Regions from separate parts of the Starkeya sp. ORNL1 genome, predicted to be linked through region 1. Evidence: predicted binding sites of a transcription regulator. Region 1 holds the regulator's gene; the other holds the start of a gene.

Region 1 (10,668 bases):
GCGACGCCGGCGATCCGGTGGAGGCGGCGAAGGCCTATGATGCCGCCGGCGCCGATGAACTCTGCTTCCTCGACATCACCGCCAGCCATGAGGCGCGCGGCACGCTGATCGATGTCGTCAGCCGCACCGCCGAGCAATGCTTCATGCCGCTCACTGTCGGCGGCGGGGTGCGCACGGTGGAGGACATCCGCGCGCTGCTGAACGCCGGTGCCGACAAGGTCTCGATCAACACCGCCGCTGTCTCCAATCGGCAGTTCGTGCGCGAGGCGGCGGAAAAGTTCGGCGAGCAGTGCATCGTCGTCGCCATCGATGCCAAGAAGGTCTCCGCGCCAGGCGAAGAAGACCGCTGGGAGATCTTCACCCATGGCGGGCGTAACCGCACCGGCCTCGATGCGGTGGAGTATGCCCGCGAAGTGGTGGCGCTCGGCGCCGGCGAGATCCTGCTGACCTCGATGGACCGCGACGGCACCGGCGAGGGCTTCGACCTCGCTTTGACCCGCGCCATATCCGACGCCGTGCCGGTGCCGGTGATCGCCTCCGGCGGCGTCGGCACGCTCGATCATCTGGTGGATGGCATCAGGGAAGGCCGCGCCTCGGCGGTGCTTGCCGCCTCGATCTTCCATTTCGGCACCTTCACCGTTGGTGCCGCCAAGCAGCGCCTCGCCGAGGCCGGCCTGCCGGTGCGCCGCAGCGTCGAGGCCGGCCGATGAGCAAATCGCGTTTCACCCTCGACGATCTGGCGGCCTCCATTGCCGCCCGCGCGAGCGGCGGAGGCAAGCCGTCCTATACGCGCAGCCTGCTCGACAAGGGCGTTGCCAAATGCGCCCAGAAGCTCGGCGAGGAGGCGGTTGAGACCGCGCTCGCCGCGGTCGCCGGCGACAGCAAGGCGGTCGTCGGGGAAGCTGCCGACCTGCTTTTCCACCTGCTGGTGGTGCTGAAAGCAAGGGACATACCGCTTGACGAGGTTTATGCCGAATTGGCACGGCGCACAGCGCAATCCGGCATTGAGGAAAAGGCATCGCGCCCGGCGGGCTGAACCTCCTATATTGTCGTGCTGAGCCGGCTGCGCATGGCGGAAAATCGTGGTATACGGTCGACCAACGCCGGGCAACTCCAAGACCCGGGCGATCGGGTGAGGACTGCGCTTATGGAGATGAAGGTCGATCCGGGGCTGTCGCCCTTTCGCAATTTCACGCGCGAGGAATGGGCGGCGTTGCGTGCCGACACGCCGCAGCCGCTGCGCGACGACGAGATTGCGCGCCTGCAGGGTCTCAATGACCGGCTTCATATCGCCGAAGTCGTCGAGATCTATCTGCCGCTCTCGCGCCTGCTGTCGATCTATGTCGGTGCCGAGCAGCGTCTCTATCGACAGATGCAGAAATTCCTCGGCCCCGAGGAAGGCGGCAAGATGCCCTACATCATCGGCGTCGCCGGCTCGGTCGCGGTCGGCAAGTCGACCACCTCGCGCGTGCTCCAGGCGCTGCTGGCCCGCTGGCCGAACACGCCGAAAGTGTCGCTGGTGACGACGGACGGCTTCCTGCTGCCCAATGCGGTGCTGGAACGCGAAGGCCTGATGAGCCGCAAGGGCTTTCCCGAGAGCTACGACGTTCCGACGCTGCTGCGCTTTCTCACCGATGTGAAGGCCGGGCGCCGCCCGGTGCGCGGCCCGGTCTATAGCCACTTCAATTACGACGTGATGCCCAACGAGACGGTCGAGGTCGACCAGCCCGACATCCTTATTGTCGAGGGGCTGAACGTGCTGCAGACCAGCCGCCCGCCCAAGGACGGCAAGGGCATACCGTTCGTCTCCGACTTCTTCGACTTCAAGATTTATATCGATGCCGACGAGGCGATCCTCGAGCGCTGGTATGTCGAGCGCTTCATGCGGCTGCGCGAGACCGCGTTCCGCGACCCCAAAGCTTATTTCCACCGCTATTCGGGCATCACCGACGAGGAGGCGGACGCCACCGCCAAGTCGATCTGGCGCAGCATCAATCTGGTCAATCTGCGCGAGAACATACTGCCCACCCGCCAGCGTGCCGACCTCATCTTGCACAAGGGCGGCGATCACGAGGTCGAGGCGGTGGCGCTCAGGAAATTGTGAGCGGGCAAATGGCGGCCGCGATCGAGATCGCCCCGGGCTGCCTGTGGTGGTCGGGCTGGCTCGACCGCCTGGGGCAGGAGGCGCTCGTCGCCGAACTGCGCGCGCTGCTCGCCGAGGCACCGCTCTTCACCCCGCGCATGCCGAAGACCGGCAAGGCGTTTTCGGTGCGCATGTCGAATTGCGGTCCGCTCGGCTGGGTTTCGGACGAGACCGGCTATCGCTACCAGGAAACCCACCCGGAAACCGGCCAGCCCTGGCCGCCCATGCCGCCGGTGCTCCGCGAGGCCTGGCGGATGCTGGCCGCCGATGCCCCGGAGGCGGAAGCCTGCCTCATCAACTGGTATGGCGAGGGCGCCCGCATGGGGCTGCACCAGGATCGTGACGAGCTGGAATTCGCCGCCCCGGTTCTGTCGCTTTCTCTCGGTGATACTGCGGTGTTTCGTATCGGCGGCACTTCGCGGCGCGATCCGACCCGTTCCATCCGCCTCGAATCCGGGGATGCCCTGCTGCTCTCCGGCTTGAGCCGGCTCGCCTTTCACGGTGTCGATCGGATCGTGCCCGGCAGCTCGACCTTGCTGAATGGGCCTGGGCGCATCAATTTGACACTACGGCGCGTGCATCCGATTGATCGTGCCCTTGAAAATTGAGGAAACGGCATGTTGAGACTTTTTGCGGGCCTGATGGTCGGGCTCTGCCTCATTTTGCCGGCGCATGCCGCCGATCCGGTCTTCGCCAGGGGCGGCTCGGTTGGCCTGGTGCCGCCCGCCGGCATGATTCCGAGCGAAATGGTGCAGGGCTTCGAGGATCGCGGCGCGCGTGCGTCCATCCTCATCGCCGAAATGCCGCCGCCGGCCTATCAGGAGGTGCGGGACAGCTTTTCCAACGCCGCAGCGCTGGCGAAGCAGGGCGTGACCATCGAGAAGCGCCGCGATGTCGAGCTCGCTGGCGGCGTCAAGGGCCAGCTGCTCTCCGGCTTCCAGAGCGTTGGCACATTGGCGCTGCGCAAATGGATCCTGCTGGCGGCCGGCGACGGCACCACCGCTCTCGTCACCGCGCAGCTTCCCGACGAGGCGAGCGCACGCTATCCGGACGCGGCCATCGAGCAGGCCTTGCTCAGCGTGGTGTTCCGTCCGCCGCCGACCACCGAGGAATTGCTGGCCAAATTGCCCTTCCGTGTCTCGCCGCTGGAAGGCTATCGCATCGTGAAGGTGCTCGGCGGTTCCGCGGTACTGCTGACCAAGGGTCCGAACGATGTGCTTGACGGCGCCGACCAGCCTTATTTCGTCGCCGCTTACGGCATGGGCGACGTGCGCGATGATGAGCGGCCGAGCTTCGCGCGGCGCGCCGTCGCCTCGGTGCCGGGCGTGCGCGAGATCAGGCTGGAGCGTGGCGGCCCGCTGCGCATCGCCGGCCAGCCGGGCTTCGAGATCATCGCCAAGGGCGAGGACGTCAAGACCGGCAAGCCAGTGAAGCTGGCGCAATGGATCAGCTTCGGCCGCAGCGGCTATGTCCGCATGATCGGCGTCGCCGCCGCCGAGGGCTTCGACACCGACTTCACAGCCATGCGGGCGCTGCGCGACGGCGTCGAGCCGAGATAAGACGGTTAGGTCGCTTCAGAGCCTGACCGAAAACTTCCAGAATGACCGTCATCCCCGGCCTTGTGCCGGGGATCTCGATCCCGGACAGCGCGTCAGAGGCCGAGATGGCCGGCACAAGGCCGGCCATGACAGGGGAAATGGACCGCTCACCTGCCCGTCGTCGAATTTTGAGTCAGGCTCTCAAGCCGCGTCCGTCTTGTCCGCGGAAGCCTCGGGCGCGGCCTTCGGGCCGCCTTTGGCGACGCCGACCAGCGCCGGCCGCAGCACGCGCCCGCCAATGGTGTAGCCGGGCTGCACCACCTGCACGATGGTGCCCGACGGTACCTCGGGGTTAGGCACCTCGAACATTGCCTGGTGCAGGTTCGGATCGAACTTGGTGCCCTCGGCCTCAATCTTGGCGACGCCGTGCTTGGTCAGCGTCTGCGTCAGCGCCCGGGACGTCAGGTCGATACCGTCCAGCACCGTCTTCAGCGTGCCATCGGCGGTCTCGCGCGCATCGGCGTCGATGGCACCGAGCGCCCGCTCGAAATCATCGGCGACGGTCAGCACGTCGCGGGCGAAATTGGCGATGCCATAGACCTTGGCGTCAGCCACTTCGCGCTCGGCGCGGCGGCGCACATTGTCGGCCTCGGCGAAGGCGCGCAGGAACTTGTCCTTCAGGCTCGCCACTTCCGCGTCGAGCCGCTCTTTCTCGGCGAGCAGCGCGCTGATGGCGTCCTCGGCGGTCGGCTCGGCCTCTTCCGAGGCCGCCGCGTTGGCAGCGATATCAGCCTCTTCCGCCGGATTGCGGTTGTCGTCGCTCATCGGAACCTCATTGGAAAATTGTTGCGGTGACCCGGTCGGGGTTCTCGCCGCACGCCCGCCATATCGGGTCAGGTTGAGGAAAAATCAAGCTGCATCGGCGCCCGGGTCGCCCAGAACGCGGCTGACGACGCGGGCGGTGAAGTCCACCATAGGTACGATACGGGCATAATTCAGCCGCGTCGGCCCGATGACGCCGAGCACGCCGACCACTCGTCCCTGCCCGTCGCGATAGGGCGCGACGATGGTGGAGGAGCCGGACAGCGAGAACAGCTTGTTCTCCGAGCCGATGAAGATGCGCAGCGCCTGCGCCTCCTCGGCGCGGCCCAGCAATTCCGCCACTTCCTGCTTGGATTCGAGGTCGTCGAACAAAAGGCGGATGCGCTCCAGATCCTCGATCGCCCTGAGGTCGTGCAGCAGCTTGGCCTGTCCGCGCACGATCAGCCGGCGCTCCGCCTTGTCGCCGCCGGACCAGCTGGCGAGCCCCGCCGCGACCACACGCGCGGTGATCTCGTCGAGTTCAGCGCGATGGGCGGCGAGCACCTTGTCCACCTCGGTCCGCAGATCCTCCAGCGTGCGCCCGCGGGTGCGGGCATTGAGGAAATTGGTTGCCTCCATCAGCGCCGAGGCCGGCAGGCCGGGCGGCAGCGGTACCAGCCGGTTCTCCACCTCGCCATCTTCGGCTACCAGGATCAGCAGCGCGCGTGAGGGATCGAGCGGCACGAACTCGATATGCTTGAGACGCACGTCGGTCTTGGTGGCGGTGACGACGCCCGCCCCGCGCGACAGGCCGGAGAGCATCGCCGAGGCTTCCGCCAGCACGCCGTCCACGGTCTTGCCGCGGGCGGCGGCGCGCACCTGCGCCTCGATGGAATTGCGCTCATCCTCGGCGATGTCGCCGATCTCCAGCAGCGCGTCGACGAAGAAGCGCAGGCCGCGTTCGGTCGGCAGCCGGCCGGCGCTGGTGTGCGGCGCGAAGATGAGGCCGGCAGCCTCCAGGTCCGCCATCACGTTGCGCACCGATGCCGGCGACAGCGTCATCGGGATGATGCGCGAGATGTTGCGCGACCCTGCCGGCTCCCCGGTGGCGAGATAGGTCTCGACGATCTGCCGGAAGATTTCTCGTGAACGTTCGTCGAGCCGGGCGAGCTCCGGGGCGCGCGCGGCGATTAGGGGGTCGAGAGCCATGATTCAGGCCGCCTTTCGATCTCCTCTATATTCGGCCAATGCGGCGGCGGTTCAAGCTGCCATTCCAAACGTCCTCAACCCTCGGTGCCGAGCAGCCGCAAGCCGGCAACAGCGACCACGATCATGGCGATGCAGGCAAGCCGCGCCGGGGATAGCGAGTCGCCGAACAATACGACGCCGAGCAGCGTGATGCCGGCCGAGCCGATACCGGTCCAGATGGCATAGGCAATGCCGGCCGGCAGCTCGCGCATGGCCAGGGTCAGCAGGAACACGCTGGCGAGCGCCGCGACGACACCGATGACGCTCGGCCCCAGCCGGGTCCAGCCCTCGGCATATTTGAGCGCCAGTGCCATCACGATCTCGACGATGCTGGCCAGCGCCAGGAACACCCAGGCCATCGACCCCTCCTTGCTTGGTTCGGCGCCACTATCGATTTATCATATGCTTCAAACAATTAGGCACCTTCAGGTAACCATGAAGCCAGCACCTGCGAGCCCATCGCCTCTGGACAACGACGCGCTCGTCCCGCCGCGGACCGGGAATGTCTATGACGCCAATTGCACCGCTCGCCATGCGCTGGAGCTGATCTCCGGCAAATGGGCGATGCTGATCCTTCCGGCGCTGGCCGACGGGCCGGTGCGCAATGGCGAACTGCTCCGCCGCATCGGCGGTATCTCGCAGAAGATGCTGACCCAGACGCTGAAGGAGCTGGAGCGCAACGGGCTGGTGATTCGCTGCGATCTCCAGATCATGCCGCTGCATGTCGAATATGAGCTGAGCCCGCTCGGCGCTTCGCTGAGCGATGCGCTCGTGGTGCTCGACCGCTGGGCCGAGCGGCACGGCGACGAGCTGGACGCTGCCCGCGAGCGCTTTGATGCCGGACCAAATCCCGGGTAACGCGCACCCGGCCAGCTTCCACGACTTGCGCCCCTTGCGGCCCACCTTGCGACGCACGTACAAGGGCAGCCGAACAACAAGGAGAAAAGCCATGCGCCCGTCCCGCCGTGCCGCCGACGAGATGCGCGCCGTCAGCTTCGAGCGCGGCGTGCTGCGCCATGCCGAGGGCTCGTGCCTGGTCAAGTTCGGCGAGACCCATGTGCTGGTCGCAGCGACGCTGGAAGAGCGCCTGCCGCCATGGCTGAAGGGCCAGGGCCGCGGCTGGGTGACGGCCGAATACGGCATGCTGCCGCGCGCCACCCATGAGCGTACCCGCCGCGAAGTCACCGCCGGCAAGCCGTCCGGCCGCACCCAGGAGATCCAGCGGCTGATCGGCCGTTCGCTCCGCGCGGTGGTGGACCTGGAGAAGCTCGGCGAGCGCCAGATCACGGTGGATTGCGACGTCATCCAGGCCGATGGCGGCACCCGCACCGCCTCCGTGACCGGTGCCTGGATCGCGCTGCACGATTGCCTCAGCTGGATGAAGGCACGCGGCATGATCCCGGCGCTGCCGCTGCGCGACAATCTTGCCGCCGTCTCCTGCGGCATCGTCGAGGGCGAAGCCCGGCTCGATCTCGACTACGCCGAGGATTCGCAGGCTGAGACCGACGTGAACTTCGTCATGACCGGCTCCGGCGGCTTCGTCGAGGTGCAGGGCACCGCGGAGAAGACGCCCTTCACCGAGGAAGAGTTCAACACCATGCTCGGCCTCGCCCGCAAGGGTGTCGGCAAGCTGGTAGATCTGCAGAAGCTGGCGGTGGCCTGAGCATGGGCGAGCACCGCCGTCTCCAGGGCAAGGTCGTCATCGCGACCCACAATCCCGGCAAGCTCGAGGAGATGCGTGGCCTGCTCGCGCCTTATGGCGTCGATGCGGTGTCCGCTGGCGAGCTCGATCTGCCGGAGCCGGACGAGACCGGGCTCACTTTCGCCGAGAACGCCCGCATCAAGGCCAATTCCGCCGCGCGGCTGGCGGGATTGCCGGCATTCGCCGACGATTCCGGTCTCTGCGTCGATGCGCTCGGTGGTGCCCCCGGCCTGCTCACCGCGCGCTGGGCGGGACCGGAGAAGGACTTTGCCGCGGCCATGGCCAAGGTCGAGGAAGGCTTGAGGGAAGCTGAAGGGACGCTTCCCGAGCAGCGCCGCGCTTACTTCATCTCCGCGCTCTGCCTTGCCTGGCCGGACGGCCATGCGGAGGATTTCGAGGGCGTGGTCGAAGGCACGCTGGTCTGGCCGCCGCGCGGTCCGGCTGGTTTCGGCTATGACCCGATGTTCCAGCCGGATGGGCAACCTGAAAACAATCCGCGTACCTTCGGCGAGATGACCGGCGCCGAGAAGCACGGATTGCCGCCGCTCGGCCGTGGCCTGTCGCACCGTGCCCGGGCCTTCATGGCGCTGGCCGAAGCCTGCCTCGGGGCGGACTTCCCGGAGGCCGATATTGGCTGATGCGATGACGTTGGAACGGCCGCCTTCAAGCCCGCCGCCGCCGCTCGATCCCGGCTTCGGCGTCTATGTGCATTGGCCGTTCTGCCTCGCCAAATGCCCCTATTGCGACTTCAATTCGCATGTCCGGCATTCCCCGCCCGACCAGGCGCGCTTCATCGCCGCCTTCAGGGCGGAGATCGCCAATGTGCGCGAGCGTATCGGCCAGCGCCGCACCGCCAGCGTGTTCTTCGGCGGCGGCACGCCCTCGTTGATGGAGCCGGCGACGGTCGGCGCGATACTCGATGCCGTCAATGAGGCCTGGCCGCTCGATGCCCGTGCCGAGGTGACGCTGGAGGCCAATCCCACCAGTGTCGAGGCCGGCCGCTTCCGCGGCTACCGCGCTGCCGGCGTCAACCGCGTCTCGCTCGGCGTGCAGGCGCTGGACGATGCCTCGCTGAAATCGCTGGGCCGCATGCATACCGCCGACGAGGCGCTGGCCGCGGTGGCGGTGGCGCGCGGCGCGTTCGAGCGGGTCTCGTTCGACCTGATCTATGCCCGCCCGAACCAGACGCCGGATGCGTGGCGCGCCGAGTTGCTGAAAGCGATCTCGGAAGGCTGCGAGCATCTCTCGCTCTACCAGCTCACCATCGAGGAGGGCACGCCCTTCGAGATGCTGTTCCGCGCCGGCAAGCTGAAGATTCCGGACGAAGACGTCGCCCGCGCGCTGTGGGACGTGACGCAGGAGACCACCCGCGAGGCCGGGCTGCCAGCCTATGAGATCTCCAACCACGCCCGTCCCGGCGCCGAGAGCCGGCATAACCTTGTTTATTGGCGCTATGGCGAATATGCCGGCATCGGCCCCGGCGCCCATGGCCGGCTCGATACCCCGGAGGGTCGCCGCGCCACCGCGGTGGAGCGCGGCCCGGAGGCCTGGCTCGGCCTGGTCGAAGCGCAGGGCCACGGCATCATCGTCGATGAGGGGCTGAGCCGGATGGAGCAGTCCGACGAGTATCTGCTGATGGGCCTGCGCCTCGCGGAGGGCATCGACCGCCACCGCTTCGCCCGGCTCTCGGGCCGCGATTTCGAGCCGGCTCGCGTCGCCGCGCTGCTGGCGGAGCGCATGATCGAGGAACTCCCCGACGGCCGCCTGCGCGTTACCCCGCAGGGCTTCCCGGTGCTCGACGCCATCGTCGCCGATCTGGCGGCTTAGTTTCCGAGTGTCATCCCGGCCGGAGGCGAAGCCGTAGAGCCGGGATCGCATGAAGTCCCGCGCATCACCTTCCTACGATCCCGGATATTGCCTGCGGCAATTCCGGGATGACGACATATGGGGAATCTAGAGCCCCGCCCCGGCACCAAAGCTCCTTGGCGCCGGCTCCAGCACGCGGGCGCCGCCGGGCTGCAGCTGCATGATGGCGAGGCCGCGCTGGTTGGTGCCGTCGCTCTTGAAGCGGAAGATGCCGTCGACGCCCGAGAAGCCTGCCGGGCTCTGGATCGCCTGGTCGGTGATGCCCATCGGGCCCTGAGACTTCACGATTGCTACCATCAGCGACACCGCATCGTGCGCCAGCGCCGCTGTGCGCGCCGGCTCGCGGCCATAGCGCGTGCGGTAGCGCTGGGCGAAGGCGCGGAAGCCGGCGGGATCCGGCGCCGCATAGATGCCGCCCGAGAGCGAGGGCGAGGCGGCCATCCTCGGGTCGTCCCACAGTCCGGTGCCCATCAGCTGCATGCGCTTGAGATCGACCCCGGCCGCGGTAAGCGCTTGCGCCAGCTGCGGCACCACGTCCGCGGCGTCGGGCAGGAAGACGGCATCCGCGGCCTGCGCCGCCGCGGCGAGGCGGCGCGCGGCATCGGCATAATTCGGCTTGTCGGTGGCGTAGCGCTCGATGCCGACGATGCGCCCGCCGGCCGCCGGTACCGCCTCGCGGAAGGCGGCCTCCACCACCGAGCCGTAGGCGTTTTCCGGCAGCAGCGCGATGAAGGAACGCTTGCCGCGGGCGGCGGCGAAGCGCACCACGCGCTCGACATCGGTCTCGGGGAGGAAGCTGAGCAGATAGACTCCCTGCGTCGCCACATTGGTGTCGGTGGAGAAGCCGACCAGCGGCAGGCTGCGCGAGCGTGCCACCTGCCCCGCCGCGGCGACGGTGTGGGCGAACAGCGGCCCGATGATCGCCCGGGCGCCCTCGTCCACCGCCTGCTGGGCTGCGGCCTGCGCGCCCTGTGAATTGCCGCCGTCATCCTTGACGATGATCCGTATGTCGGCGCCGCCGCTCTCTTCCATCGCCATCTCGGCGGCATTGCGCAGCGCCTGCGCCGCCAGGGCGGCATTGCCGGAAGCGCCGAGCGGCAGGATCAGCGTGACCGGGGTGCTCCCGGTGCCAATGACATTGGCCGGCTGCTGCTGCGCGAGCGGCTGCTCCGGTGGCAAGGCCGCGGTGGGCGGCGCATCGGAAACGCCGCCGCCGCAGGCCGCGAGCAGCGTGCACGCAATCGCCAGCGCACCGCCGCGCAGCGTGCGACCGAAGGACGGAAGACCGAATATGCTCATCGCCAATGCCTGCCTGCGCCTTCGGCACCTCTGCCCTTTTAGGCTGCCGCGCGCCGTGATGCCACCTCGCA
Region 2 (10,668 bases), 1.3 Mb from region 1:
GCAGTTCCGACGCCGAGGGCTCGGGGCGGGCAGCTTCCGCCAGTATGGGCGGCTCGGGCTGGGCAGCCGCGGGTGGCGTCGTGGCTTCGGCCGGCTTCAGCTGCACGACCGATGACGGCTCCAGGGGCCGGGGCGGCTGTGCAGCGGGCGGGGCTGGTGGTTCGGGAAAGGTGGTGTCGTCGACGCCTTCCAGCCGCGCGCCCAGCGCCCGGGCGATCTCGCGGAAGGCGTTGCGCTCGCCGGCGCTGAGTCCGGCCCAGGAGGCGCGCGCGGCATCGCCCGATCCGTCCGACCCGGCGCGCAGCGGCACGACGTTCGGCGAGGACGGCACGATGCTCAGCACCACGCGCACCGGCGGTTGTTCGGCGGCGGGAGCGGAAGCGGAAGCGGGTGGGGCAAGCCGTTCGGCGGTAAGCGGCTCGGAGGGTTCGGAGGCGGCAGTGACCGGAGCCTCGGGTTCGACGGACAAGTCGAGTTCGACCGGTGCTTCGGGCTCAGTAGCCGCTTGAGTTTCGGCTGGCGCTTCGTGGGGAGCAGGCGTCTCCACCACGTCCTGAATGCTTGGCGCGTCAGTCGGCTGGTCGTTGGTCGCCGTCCCCTCCACCCTCATGGCCGGGCTTGACCCGGCCACCCAGGCTTCATCCGGGTGCGGGCGCTCTGGCTGGGTCCCCGGGTCAAGCCCCGGGATGAGGGCCGATAGGGAATTTTCGGTCAGGCCTCGAGGGGATTTTGTCGACGCGTCCGGCGCTGCGGGCCGTTCGTCGCGCGGTGCCTCCTCGACCGCGGACGACTCCGCGGCCGTCGCTTTCGATGCTGCCGCCGTCTCATGCGCCAACGACAGCGCGAAGCCGCGCATGCCGTCGCCGCGCATCGGCACGCCGCCGATCTCGAGGAACAGCGGATCACCGGCGAGCGTCGCGAGACGCACACCCAAACGGCTGAAACTGACTCTACCCGTCGCCGCCTGATGCGCCGCGGGTGCGCCGAGCGCTGCCCAGTCGCTGCCGTCAAGATCGTCGGCGTCTCGTCCGAGGGCTGCCGCCAGCCGCGGATCGACGGCGCGGAAACGGCCGTCGCCATCGGTCTGCCAGAACCAGCGCGCCCGGCCCGCCGTCAATGCCGGCGCAGGTAGGGTGGCTTCGGCAACTGGCTCGGCCGGAGGAGGGGCGGCGGGTTCCGCCGCAACGGGCTCATCTGGCGCAGGCACCCCTGCCTCGCCCGCTTCGATAGGCGGCTCAACCGCCGCCGGTTCCTCGGCCGCCGGTTCCGGCGCGGCGGGCGGCACGGCGACATTCGCAGTGACGGGCGGCGCCGTCGGCACGGCAGCCTGCGGCTGACCGAGCGCGGGCGCACCGGGCGGGGCAATCAGAACGGCGCGGGCGCCGGGCACGCCGAGGAGCGAGCAGCCGACCAGCGTCGCGCTCATCTGGCCGGGCAGGCGCAGCCGCTCCAGCCGCGGCGGCCGGCCAGGGCGCAGCGTCGCCGCGATGCGGGCGATGCGGGCGGCGAGATCCGACGGCAACCGCGTGGCGGCGCCGAGGCGGCTGCCCGCATTGGCCGCGACGACGGTACCATCCTCGCGCACCAGCAACGCCGGCCCGGCGCTCTCCAGCACGGGACGCGCGAGCGCACGCAGCGCCTCCTCGGGAGAGGCGGTGGGCGGTGCGGTCGTGGTCGGTGGCCGGGGCGTATCGTCGGGCGGCGTGTTCATAAGCTCTCGGTTGTGTCGTCAGACTGTGGCGGAAGCACGCTTCCGACAATAGTTCCGGCCCGGCCCACGCGCCATGCGCGCAACCGGTCCCGGCCTCATCATCGCCGCAACGGGTTAACCGCTCACGACCAGGACATGGTTCGCGAAAGTTGAACGACTTCTGCGAAAAGATCACGCGCCTGCGGTCTGAAACGAGAGCACATTCTCATTGTTCGCCCGGATTGCGGGCAAACCGACGAAGCTCGCGCCGGGACACAGGAAAGCCATTGCCTTTTACACCGCGTATCATACTTTAGTTTTAGACGGGCGCGTCGCCGATCGCGCAAGGTCTGGCGACCGGATGCGGAGGCGGCCAATGACTGAGCAACCGAACCTCGAAATTCCCGGTGAACTCCGCACTATAGCGGAGACCAGCATCGAGCAGGCGCGCAAGGCGCTCGACAGCCTGATCGGCGCTGCGCACCGTGCCATCGACGAGACCGAGCATCGGGTCGACACCGCCCAGGGCGGCGTGCGCGAGTTGAGTCGCAAGACCATCGGCTTTGCCGAGGCCAATGTGGCGGCGAGCTTCGATTTCGCCGCCCGGCTGGCCAAGGCGCGCACGCTGGACGAGTGGGTGAAGCTGCATTCTGAATTCGCCATGGAACAGACCCGCCGCTTTTCTGAGCAGGCCAAGGCAATCAGCGCGAGCGGTGCCGCATTTGCGAAGGCCGCCGAGCCAAAGCGTGCATCTGCGAAGGCAAAAGGCTGAAATTAGCAAAATTGGCCTTGCCGTGGCTGCGCTGCGGTGAAATCATGTTGCAGTGCAAGCTGAGTAGCTCGCTCGAAACGAAAAAATCGCAACGGCGACGCATATTGTGCACTGCAACATATTGCTGCAGTGCACAAACGGTGCTATGCCTCTCCGTAAGCGGTTAGCAGATCGAAACGCCTTCGCTGCCGCATCGTTGAACAAAGTCTGACCGTCATGCCGCGGAAACGGTCAGATTTCGCGATCGTTCCAGTGCCCCCGCGAACAGGAGGTTGCCCCCATGTCTGAGGCTGAAATCACGCCGACCCCCGCTACCCCCAAAAAGGCCGCCAAGGCCGCCGCCGCTGCCTTCGAGACAGCGGCTGCCAAGTTCGAGACTCCGAAGTTTGAAGTTCCGAAGTTCGACGTGCCCTCGCTCGAAGTGCCCGCCGTGGTGCGCGAGATGGCCGAGAAGAGCGTGCAGAATGCCCGCGAAGCCTATGAGAAGATGAAGTCGACAGCCGAAGAGACTTCCGACCTCATCGAAGACACCTACGCGACCGCTTCGAAGGGCGTGACCGAGTACAATACCGTTGCGCTGGAATCGTTCCGCACCAATGTGAACGCGGCGTTTGACTATTTCGGCGCGCTGCTCGCCACCAAGAGCGTGTCGGAAGCGGTCGAACTCTCCACCAGCCACCTGCGCAAGCAGTTCGACGTGCTCTCCGGCCAGGCCAAGGAACTTTCGGTGATCGCCCAGAAGGTGGCGACCGATACCGCCGAGCCGTTCAAGGCGTCGGTCGAGAAGAACTTCAAGAAGGTGGCCTGAGCCTCCTTCTGATCGTTCCGGGGCTTCACGCCCGGTCCGCTCCCGCGGGCCGGGCGTTTTGCATTCACCACGGTGCCCGCTTCCGGCCTGACTAGGCCCGACTCCGCTTGACACCTTCTGGCGCTCTGCCTATCTCGGCCTCGGCTCTGGCACTCCCCGGGAGTGAGTGCCAGAGGCCGGCCCCACGGAGCGCCGCGGCGGCGCAACAGGAAGACCGAGGAACACCTATGGCCAAGCTGAAATTCCGTCCCCTGCATGACCGCATCGTGGTGAAGCGCCTCGATGCCGAAGAGAAGACTGCGGGCGGCATCATCATCCCCGACACCGCCAAGGAAAAGCCCTCGCAGGGCGAAGTGCTCGCGGTCGGCTCCGGCGCCCGCGACGAGGCCGGCAAGCTTGTCCCGCTGGACGTCAAGGCTGGCGACAAGGTGCTGTTCGGCAAGTGGTCGGGCACCGAAGTGAAGATCGACGGCCAGGATCTCCTCATCATGAAGGAATCCGACGTCATGGGCATCGTCGGCTGACGCTGCGCCTTCCCCATATCGATCCGGCGCCTGTCGCCGCGGGACATCCCCGCGGATCCTCCCTTCGCGGGAGCTGGCGGCGCCGGCGGCAAACCGACAAGGAGTAGGCCACATGGCTGCCAAAGAAGTAAAATTCTCCTCCGATGCGCGTGACAAGATGCTCCGCGGCGTCGACATCCTCGCCAATGCCGTCAAGGTGACGCTCGGCCCCAAGGGCCGCAACGTCGTCATCGAGAAGAGCTTCGGCGCCCCGCGCATCACCAAGGACGGCGTCACCGTCGCCAAGGAGATCGAGCTCGAGGATCGCTTCGAGAATCTCGGCGCCCAGCTGGTGCGTGAAGTCGCTTCCAAGACCAACGACACCGCCGGCGACGGCACCACCACCGCCACCGTGCTGGCGCAGGCCATCGTGAAGGAAGGCGCCAAGTCGGTCGCCGCCGGCATGAACCCGATGGACCTGAAGCGCGGCATCGACCTCGCCGTCGCCGAGGCGATCAAGGACATTTCCAAGCGCGCCAAGAAGGTGAAGAACACCGACGAAGTCGCCCAGGTCGGCACCATCTCCGCCAATGGCGACGCCTCGATCGGCCAGATGATCGCCGGCGCGATGCAGAAGGTCGGCAATGAGGGTGTCATCACCGTCGAGGAAGCCAAGACCGCCGAGACCGAGCTCGAAGTGGTCGAGGGCATGCAGTTCGACCGGGGCTACCTCTCGCCCTACTTCATCACCAATGCCGAGAAGATGGTCGCCGACCTCGAAGACGCCTACCTGCTGATCTTCGACAAGAAGCTCTCGGGTCTCCAGGCGATCCTCCCGGTCCTCGAGCAGATCGTCCAGTCCGGCAAGCCGCTCGTCATCGTGGCGGAAGACGTCGAGGGCGAGGCCCTGGCCACGCTCGTCGTCAACAAGCTGCGCGGCGGCCTCAAGGTCGCGGCGGTGAAGGCTCCGGGCTTCGGCGATCGCCGCAAGGCCATGCTGGAAGACATCGCCATCCTCACCGGTGGCCAGGTCATCTCCGAAGACCTCGGCATCAAGCTGGAGAGCGTCAATCTCGCCATGCTCGGCCGCGCCAAGAAGGTGATCATCGAGAAGGAAAAGACCACCATCGTCGATGGCGCCGGCAAGAAGAAGGACATCGAAGGCCGCGTCGCGCAGATCAAGGCGCAGATCGAGGAGACCACCTCGGACTACGACCGCGAGAAGCTGCAGGAGCGTCTGGCCAAGCTCGCCGGCGGCGTCGCGGTGATCCGCGTCGGCGGCGCGACCGAAGTCGAAGTGAAGGAAAAGAAGGACCGCGTCGACGACGCGCTGAACGCCACCCGCGCTGCGGTGGAAGAAGGCATCGTCCCGGGCGGCGGCATTGCCCTGCTGCGCGCCAAGAAGGCGGTGGAGAAGCTGACCTCCGACAATCCCGACATCGCTGCCGGCATCAAGATCGTGCTGCGCGCGCTGGAAGCCCCGATCCGCCAGATCGCCGAGAATGCAGGCGTGGAAGGCTCGATCGTGGTCGGCAAGGTGCAGGAATCGAAGGACCAGAACTTCGGCTTCAACGCCCAGACCGAGCAGTTCGTCGACATGATCGCCTCCGGCATCGTCGACCCGGCCAAGGTCGTGCGCACCGCTCTGCAGGACGCGGCTTCCGTGTCCGGCCTGCTGGTCACCACCGAAGCCCTGATCGCCGACCTGCCGAAGCCCCCGTCGGGCGCCCCGGCCATGCCGGGCGGCGGCGGCATGGGCGGCATGGACTTCTGATGTCGCGCTAAGCCGCCCGGCAATCGCCAAGAACCCGAAGTCGGCCAAGGCCGACTTCGGCGGGCGGCGGCGGCATGGGCGGCATGGACTTCTGATGTCGCGCTAAGCCGCCCGGCAATCGCCAAGAACCCGAAGTCGGCCAAGGCCGACTTCGGCGGGCGGCGGCGGCATGGGCGGCATGGACTTCTGAGTCCAGCCTCTTCAGGCGTCATCCCGGCCGCAGCGCAGCGAAGAGCCGGGATCGCGCAACGGAAGAGAGCGTCCAGCGATCCCGGATACGGCCTTGCGGCCGTTCCGGGATGACGATGGAAGCAATGTTCGAGAGGCCGCCTTCGGGCGGCCTCTCTCATTTCTGATGTGCGCTTCGCTTCGATCCGGTCCACCTTGCCGCCCCAAACGTCAGGGAGGCAGCGGATGGACCAGCGCATCATCGATCTCTATGACCGCTTCACCCACGGCCAGCTCGGCCGGCGGGAATTCATGGACCGGCTCGCCACCGTGGCCGGCTCCATGGCAGCGGCGGCCGCCATGCTGCCCTTGCTCACCAATGATTATGCCCAGGCCGCGCAAGTGGCCGAGGACGACAAGCGCCTCGACATCTCGACCACCGGCTACCCGTCCGGTGCGACCACGGTGAGCGGCTATCTGGTGCGGGCCAAGCGCGTCGACGCCAAGCGGCCGGCGGTCATCGTCATCCACGAGAACCGCGGCCTCAATCCGCACATCAAGGACGTCACCCGCCGTCTCGCGCTCGACGGCTTCCTCGCCTTCGGCGTCGACCTGCTCTCGTCCGATGGCGGCACGCCCGCTGATGAGGACAAGGCGCGCGACATGATCGGCAAGCTCGACGGCCCGGCGACGGTGGCGCGGCTGAAGGATGCGGTCAGCTTCCTCGCGACCAATGCGGCCTCGAACGGCTCGGTCGGCGCGGTCGGCTTCTGCTGGGGCGGCGGCATGGTGAACCTGATGGCCGAGGCGAGCCCGGAACTGAAGGCCGGCGTCGCCTATTACGGCATGCAGCCCCCGATCGAACGCGTCGAGGACATCAAGGCCGCCTTGCTGCTGCATTATGGCGGGCTCGACAACCGCATCAATGCCGGCATCCCGGCCTATGAGGCCGCGCTGAAGCAGGCCGGCAAGGACTACGCCATCTATGTCTATGACGGCGCCAATCACGCCTTCAACAACGACACCAGCCCGAGCCGCTACGACCCCACCGCCGCCGAACTGGCGTGGGGACGCACCATCGATTTCCTGTCGAAGCACCTCGGCGTCCCGCCGCCGGTGGAGACGTGACGGGCCGCGGCCGCCTCAGATCGGCGGCAGCGACAGCCATTGGCTGACTGCCGTCAGCACCAGATCGACGGCAAGCGCGGCGAGGATCATCCCCATCACCCGGCTGATGACGGACGAGCCGCCGCGTCCGATGACCCGCGAGATCGGCCCGGCCGCCAGCAGGATCAGCAGCGTGAGCAGCAGCACCAGCGCGAAGGTCGCGACTGTCGCCATCCTGCCGAACAGGTCGGAGCCGGCATCGTCGGTCAGCACCACCGCCGCCAGCATGGCGCCGGGGCTGGCGATGGAGGGGATGGCGAGCGGATAGATCGCGAGGTCGATCGGCCGCTCGCTCAAGGGGTGGATCTCCGGATGGACATTGCCGTGGATCATGGTGAGCGCGAACAGGAACAGCACGATGCCGCCGGCAATCTGGAAGGAATAGATGGAGACGTCCATGCTCCTGAGCAGCCAGTGGCCGGCGAACACGAAGAACACCAGCACCGCGAACGAGATCAGCACCGCCAGGATCGCGGCGCGCCGGCGGGTGTGTTCTTCCACCCCCGAGGTGACGGCCAGGAAGACCGGGAGCGTGCCGAGCGGGTCGATCACCACCCACAAGGTGACGAATTCCGCGAACCGTTCGGTCCAGTTCATCGCGTGGCTCCTGTCGCCGAATGCGGCTGAACTTCTTCCGTGTCCATCGGGCGTCATCAAGATGACCTAACCCATTGCTGTTGCATCCGCCCGCCATCGAACGCACTTTGGCGTGAGGGAAACCGGGGGAGGCCGTTGAGTCGGATATGACTGAGGGGAAGCGGGCAGGACGAGTACGGGCAGTGCGGCAAGGGCTTGATTTCAATTATGAACGCGAGGCGCTGGCGGCCGGCGATGCTCCCATTGCCGGCGCCGACGAGGTCGGTCGCGGCCCTTGGGCAGGCCCCGTGGTCGCGGCTGCCGTGATCCTCGATCCCGAGCGCGTCCCCGGCGGGCTGGACGATTCCAAGAAGCTCACCGCGCCGGAGCGGGAAGCGCTGTTCGACATCATCTGCGCAACCGCCGAGGTCGCGGTCGCCTTCGCGCCGCCCTCGCGTATCGACGTCCATGACATCCGCAAGGCGACCCTGTGGGCGATCGCCCGCGCCACCGCTTCGCTGCCGCGGCGCCCGCGCTTGCTGCTGGTGGACGGGCGCGATCTGCCGGACGTCACCTGCGCGGCGCGCGCCATCATCGGCGGCGACGGCCTCATCGCCTCCATCGCCGCCGCCTCCATCGTCGCCAAGGTGACGCGCGACCGGCTGATGGCCTCGCTCGGCCTCGCCCATCCCGGCTATGGCTTCGAGCGGCACATGGGCTATGGCACGCCGGAGCATGCCGAGGCGCTGGCGCGGCTCGGCGTCTGCCGTCATCACCGCACCTCCTTCGCCCCGGTGCGCGCCCGCCTCGAAGCGGCGGAGTAAGGACGGGTCATGTTGTGGTCGGCGCCGTGGATCGAGGCGCTGCGGGTCCGCCCGGCGCTTGCCGTGATGGTCGCCGCGGTGCTGTTCGCGCTGCTCTGGACCCTGGTGCCGCTGCTGTTCTTCTATTCGCCGCCGGCGCTGCTGCTTGAGCACGTGGTCTATGCCCGCGAATGGCGCGCCGGAGCCGATGCCGGCGGACCGCTGGCGGCGTGGCTGGTCGGCGTCGCCTTCACTGCCGGCGGCATGACGGCGGTCTATCTCCTGTTCGCGGCCGCCTCGATCGCGGCGGTCTGGCTCGCCTTTGACATTGCCAGGCGTTTGCTTGGGCGCACGCTTGGCGCAACTGCGGCATTGCTGTTCCTCGCCATGCTGGCCATGGGCAGCGCCGCGCCGCCCTTCGCCCCGGACCGGCTGATCCTGCCGGTGACGCTGTGGCTGACGCGCGAAGCCTGGCGCGTGCTCGGCGAGGCGGAGACCGAGGCGTGGCCGGCGCTGGCCGCCGCCGCCGGCGTCGCCTTGTTTGCCGGCTGGTCGGGCTGGGTGAGCGTGGTCGCGGTCGGCGTGCTGCTGTTCACCACGCCGCAGGGGCGTGTCGCGCTGAAGGCGCCCGAAATGATCCGCGGCGCCGTGGTCGGCGTGAGCTTCCTGATCCCGTTTGGTGCCTGGGCGGCATTCGTGCTGCTGGAGCAGGGGCTGGCCGGCTCGGCCTTCGCACCCTATTCGCTGGTGGCGCTCGCCGTCAGCGCGCTGGTGGCGCTGGCACCGGGACTGCTGATCGCGCTCTGCGCCGGTCCGGTGGGCGACCGCTCGCATGTCGGCGACGTACCGGAACTGCTGCGCCCACCGCTCCCAGGGTTCGCGCGACCCTTCCTCTCGGCGCTCGCCGGCTGGCCGCTGCTGTTCCTGGTGGTGCCGGCGATGTTCGGCGCCAGCCTGTCGCTCTGGGGCGTCACCGCGGTCGCCGCCTTCGCGCTCTGGCTGGTCTCGCTGCGCGGCGAGCGGGCCGGGCTGCACCGGCACGGCCTCGTTGCGCTGCTCTGGCTGGCCTGCCTGCTGGCGCCGCCGATCGTCGCCGCCGCGACGGTGTGGGCGGCGCCGCATCTGCGCCCGGCCGGAGAGGATGTGAACTTCCCGGCCCAGGCTATCGCCCGCCCGCTGACCGAGATCACCGCGCGGCGCACCGGCAGCCCGCCGCGCATCATTGCCGGCGATTTGTTCCTTTCCGGGGCGATAGCTCTGGCCAGTTCCGCGCACCCGACGGTGATGCCCGGCGCCGATCCGGCACGGGCGCCCTGGATCAGCGCCGAGGAGTTGGCGCGCGATGGCGCCGTGGTGGTGTGGAGCATCACCGATCCCAGCGGCGAGCCGCCCTTCGAGATCCGCTCGCGCTGGCCGGACCTGCGGCCGCAGGCGCCGCTGGTGGTGCAATGGGCGATCCCCGGCAAGCTCGAGCCGGTGCGGGTCGGCTGGGCCATCGTGCCGCCGCAGCCGGTGCCGGCGGCGACCACGCCGCCGCAACCGCTCGTGGTGCCGGCGCCTATGCCGCCGGGAGCCGCGCCCAAGCCTCCCGCGCCCGAGCCTCCCGCGCCGGCACCCGCTGTGCCGGCTCCGGCCGCACCCGCTCAGTGATAGCCTTCGCCTTCACGCACCTTGCCGCGGAAGATCCAGTAAACGAAGGCCACATAGACCAGGATGATCGGCAGGATGAACACCGCCCCGATCAGCATGAAGATCTGGCTGGCCGGCGCCGCGGCGGTTTCCCACACGGTGAGAGCGGGCGGCACCAGATAGGGGAAGATCGAGATGCCGATGCCGAGATAGCCGAGCAGGAACAGCCCGATCACCCCGAAGAAGGGCAGGTTCTCATGGCCGCGCTCCAGCCAGTGCCAGACGAACCAGGCGAGCAGCAGGGTGATGATCGGCACCGGCGCCAGGTAGAAAAGGTTCGGGGTGGTGAACCAGCGCTCGGCGATGCGCGGTATGGCGATCGGCGTCCACAGGCTGACGATGCCCATGAAGATGAGCACCAACGGCAGCAGCGTCTTGGCATGGGCGCGGGCGCGGCGCGCCACCTCGCCCTCGGTCTTCATCACCAGCCACACGCTGCCGAGTAGCGCATAGCCGGCGACCACGCCGAGCCCGCACAGCAGGGCGAACGGCGTCGCCCAGTCCATCGGGCCGCCGGCGAAGGCGTTGTTCTCCACCTTCATGCCCTGCACGAAGCCGCCCAGCAGCACGCCCTGGAAGAAGGCGGCGAGCGTCGAGCCCCCGGCGAATGATATGTTCCAGAGGAAGCGGCTGGTGTCGGCTACCCAGCGAAATTCGAAGGCGACGCCGCGGAACACCAGGGCCAGCAGCATGAAGATCATCGGCAGATAGAGCGCCG

What was found. The regulator HrcA, encoded in region 1, represses chaperone genes, less so after heat shock. The targets are predictions, from matches to a motif close to GTTAGCACTCNCNNNNNGNGAGTGCTAAC.
Region 2: a site for HrcA is predicted at 3,416-3,444, ahead of groES (co-chaperone GroES). Genes of this name have one in related genera too.

What each region holds. Positions count from the first base shown of each region.
Region 1 covers NZ_CP048834.1:3,912,527-3,923,194, reverse strand. The annotation lists gene hisF (imidazole glycerol phosphate synthase subunit HisF) at 1-710, shown strand, start outside; gene G3545_RS18640 (phosphoribosyl-ATP diphosphatase) at 707-1,036, shown strand; gene coaA (type I pantothenate kinase) at 1,148-2,104, shown strand; gene G3545_RS18630 (alpha-ketoglutarate-dependent dioxygenase AlkB) at 2,113-2,751, shown strand; gene G3545_RS18625 (hypothetical protein) at 2,761-3,702, shown strand; gene grpE (nucleotide exchange factor GrpE) at 3,883-4,506, opposite strand; gene hrcA (heat-inducible transcriptional repressor HrcA) at 4,591-5,691, opposite strand; gene G3545_RS18610 (multidrug efflux SMR transporter) at 5,766-6,089, opposite strand; gene G3545_RS18605 (helix-turn-helix domain-containing protein) at 6,166-6,588, shown strand; gene rph (ribonuclease PH) at 6,680-7,393, shown strand; gene G3545_RS18595 (non-canonical purine NTP pyrophosphatase) at 7,396-8,070, shown strand; gene hemW (radical SAM family heme chaperone HemW) at 8,075-9,259, shown strand; gene G3545_RS18585 (penicillin-binding protein activator) at 9,386-10,597, opposite strand.
Region 2 covers NZ_CP048834.1:2,577,406-2,588,073, reverse strand. The annotation lists gene G3545_RS12450 (ATP-binding protein) at 1-1,711, opposite strand, end outside; gene G3545_RS12445 (phasin family protein) at 1,920-2,462, shown strand; gene G3545_RS12440 (phasin) at 2,743-3,270, shown strand; gene groES (co-chaperone GroES) at 3,498-3,794, shown strand; gene groL (chaperonin GroEL) at 3,907-5,547, shown strand; gene G3545_RS12425 (dienelactone hydrolase family protein) at 5,962-6,843, shown strand; gene G3545_RS12420 (MarC family protein) at 6,859-7,479, opposite strand; gene G3545_RS12415 (ribonuclease HII) at 7,626-8,282, shown strand; gene G3545_RS12410 (glycosyltransferase family 39 protein) at 8,292-9,911, shown strand; gene cydB (cytochrome d ubiquinol oxidase subunit II) at 9,905-10,668, opposite strand, start outside.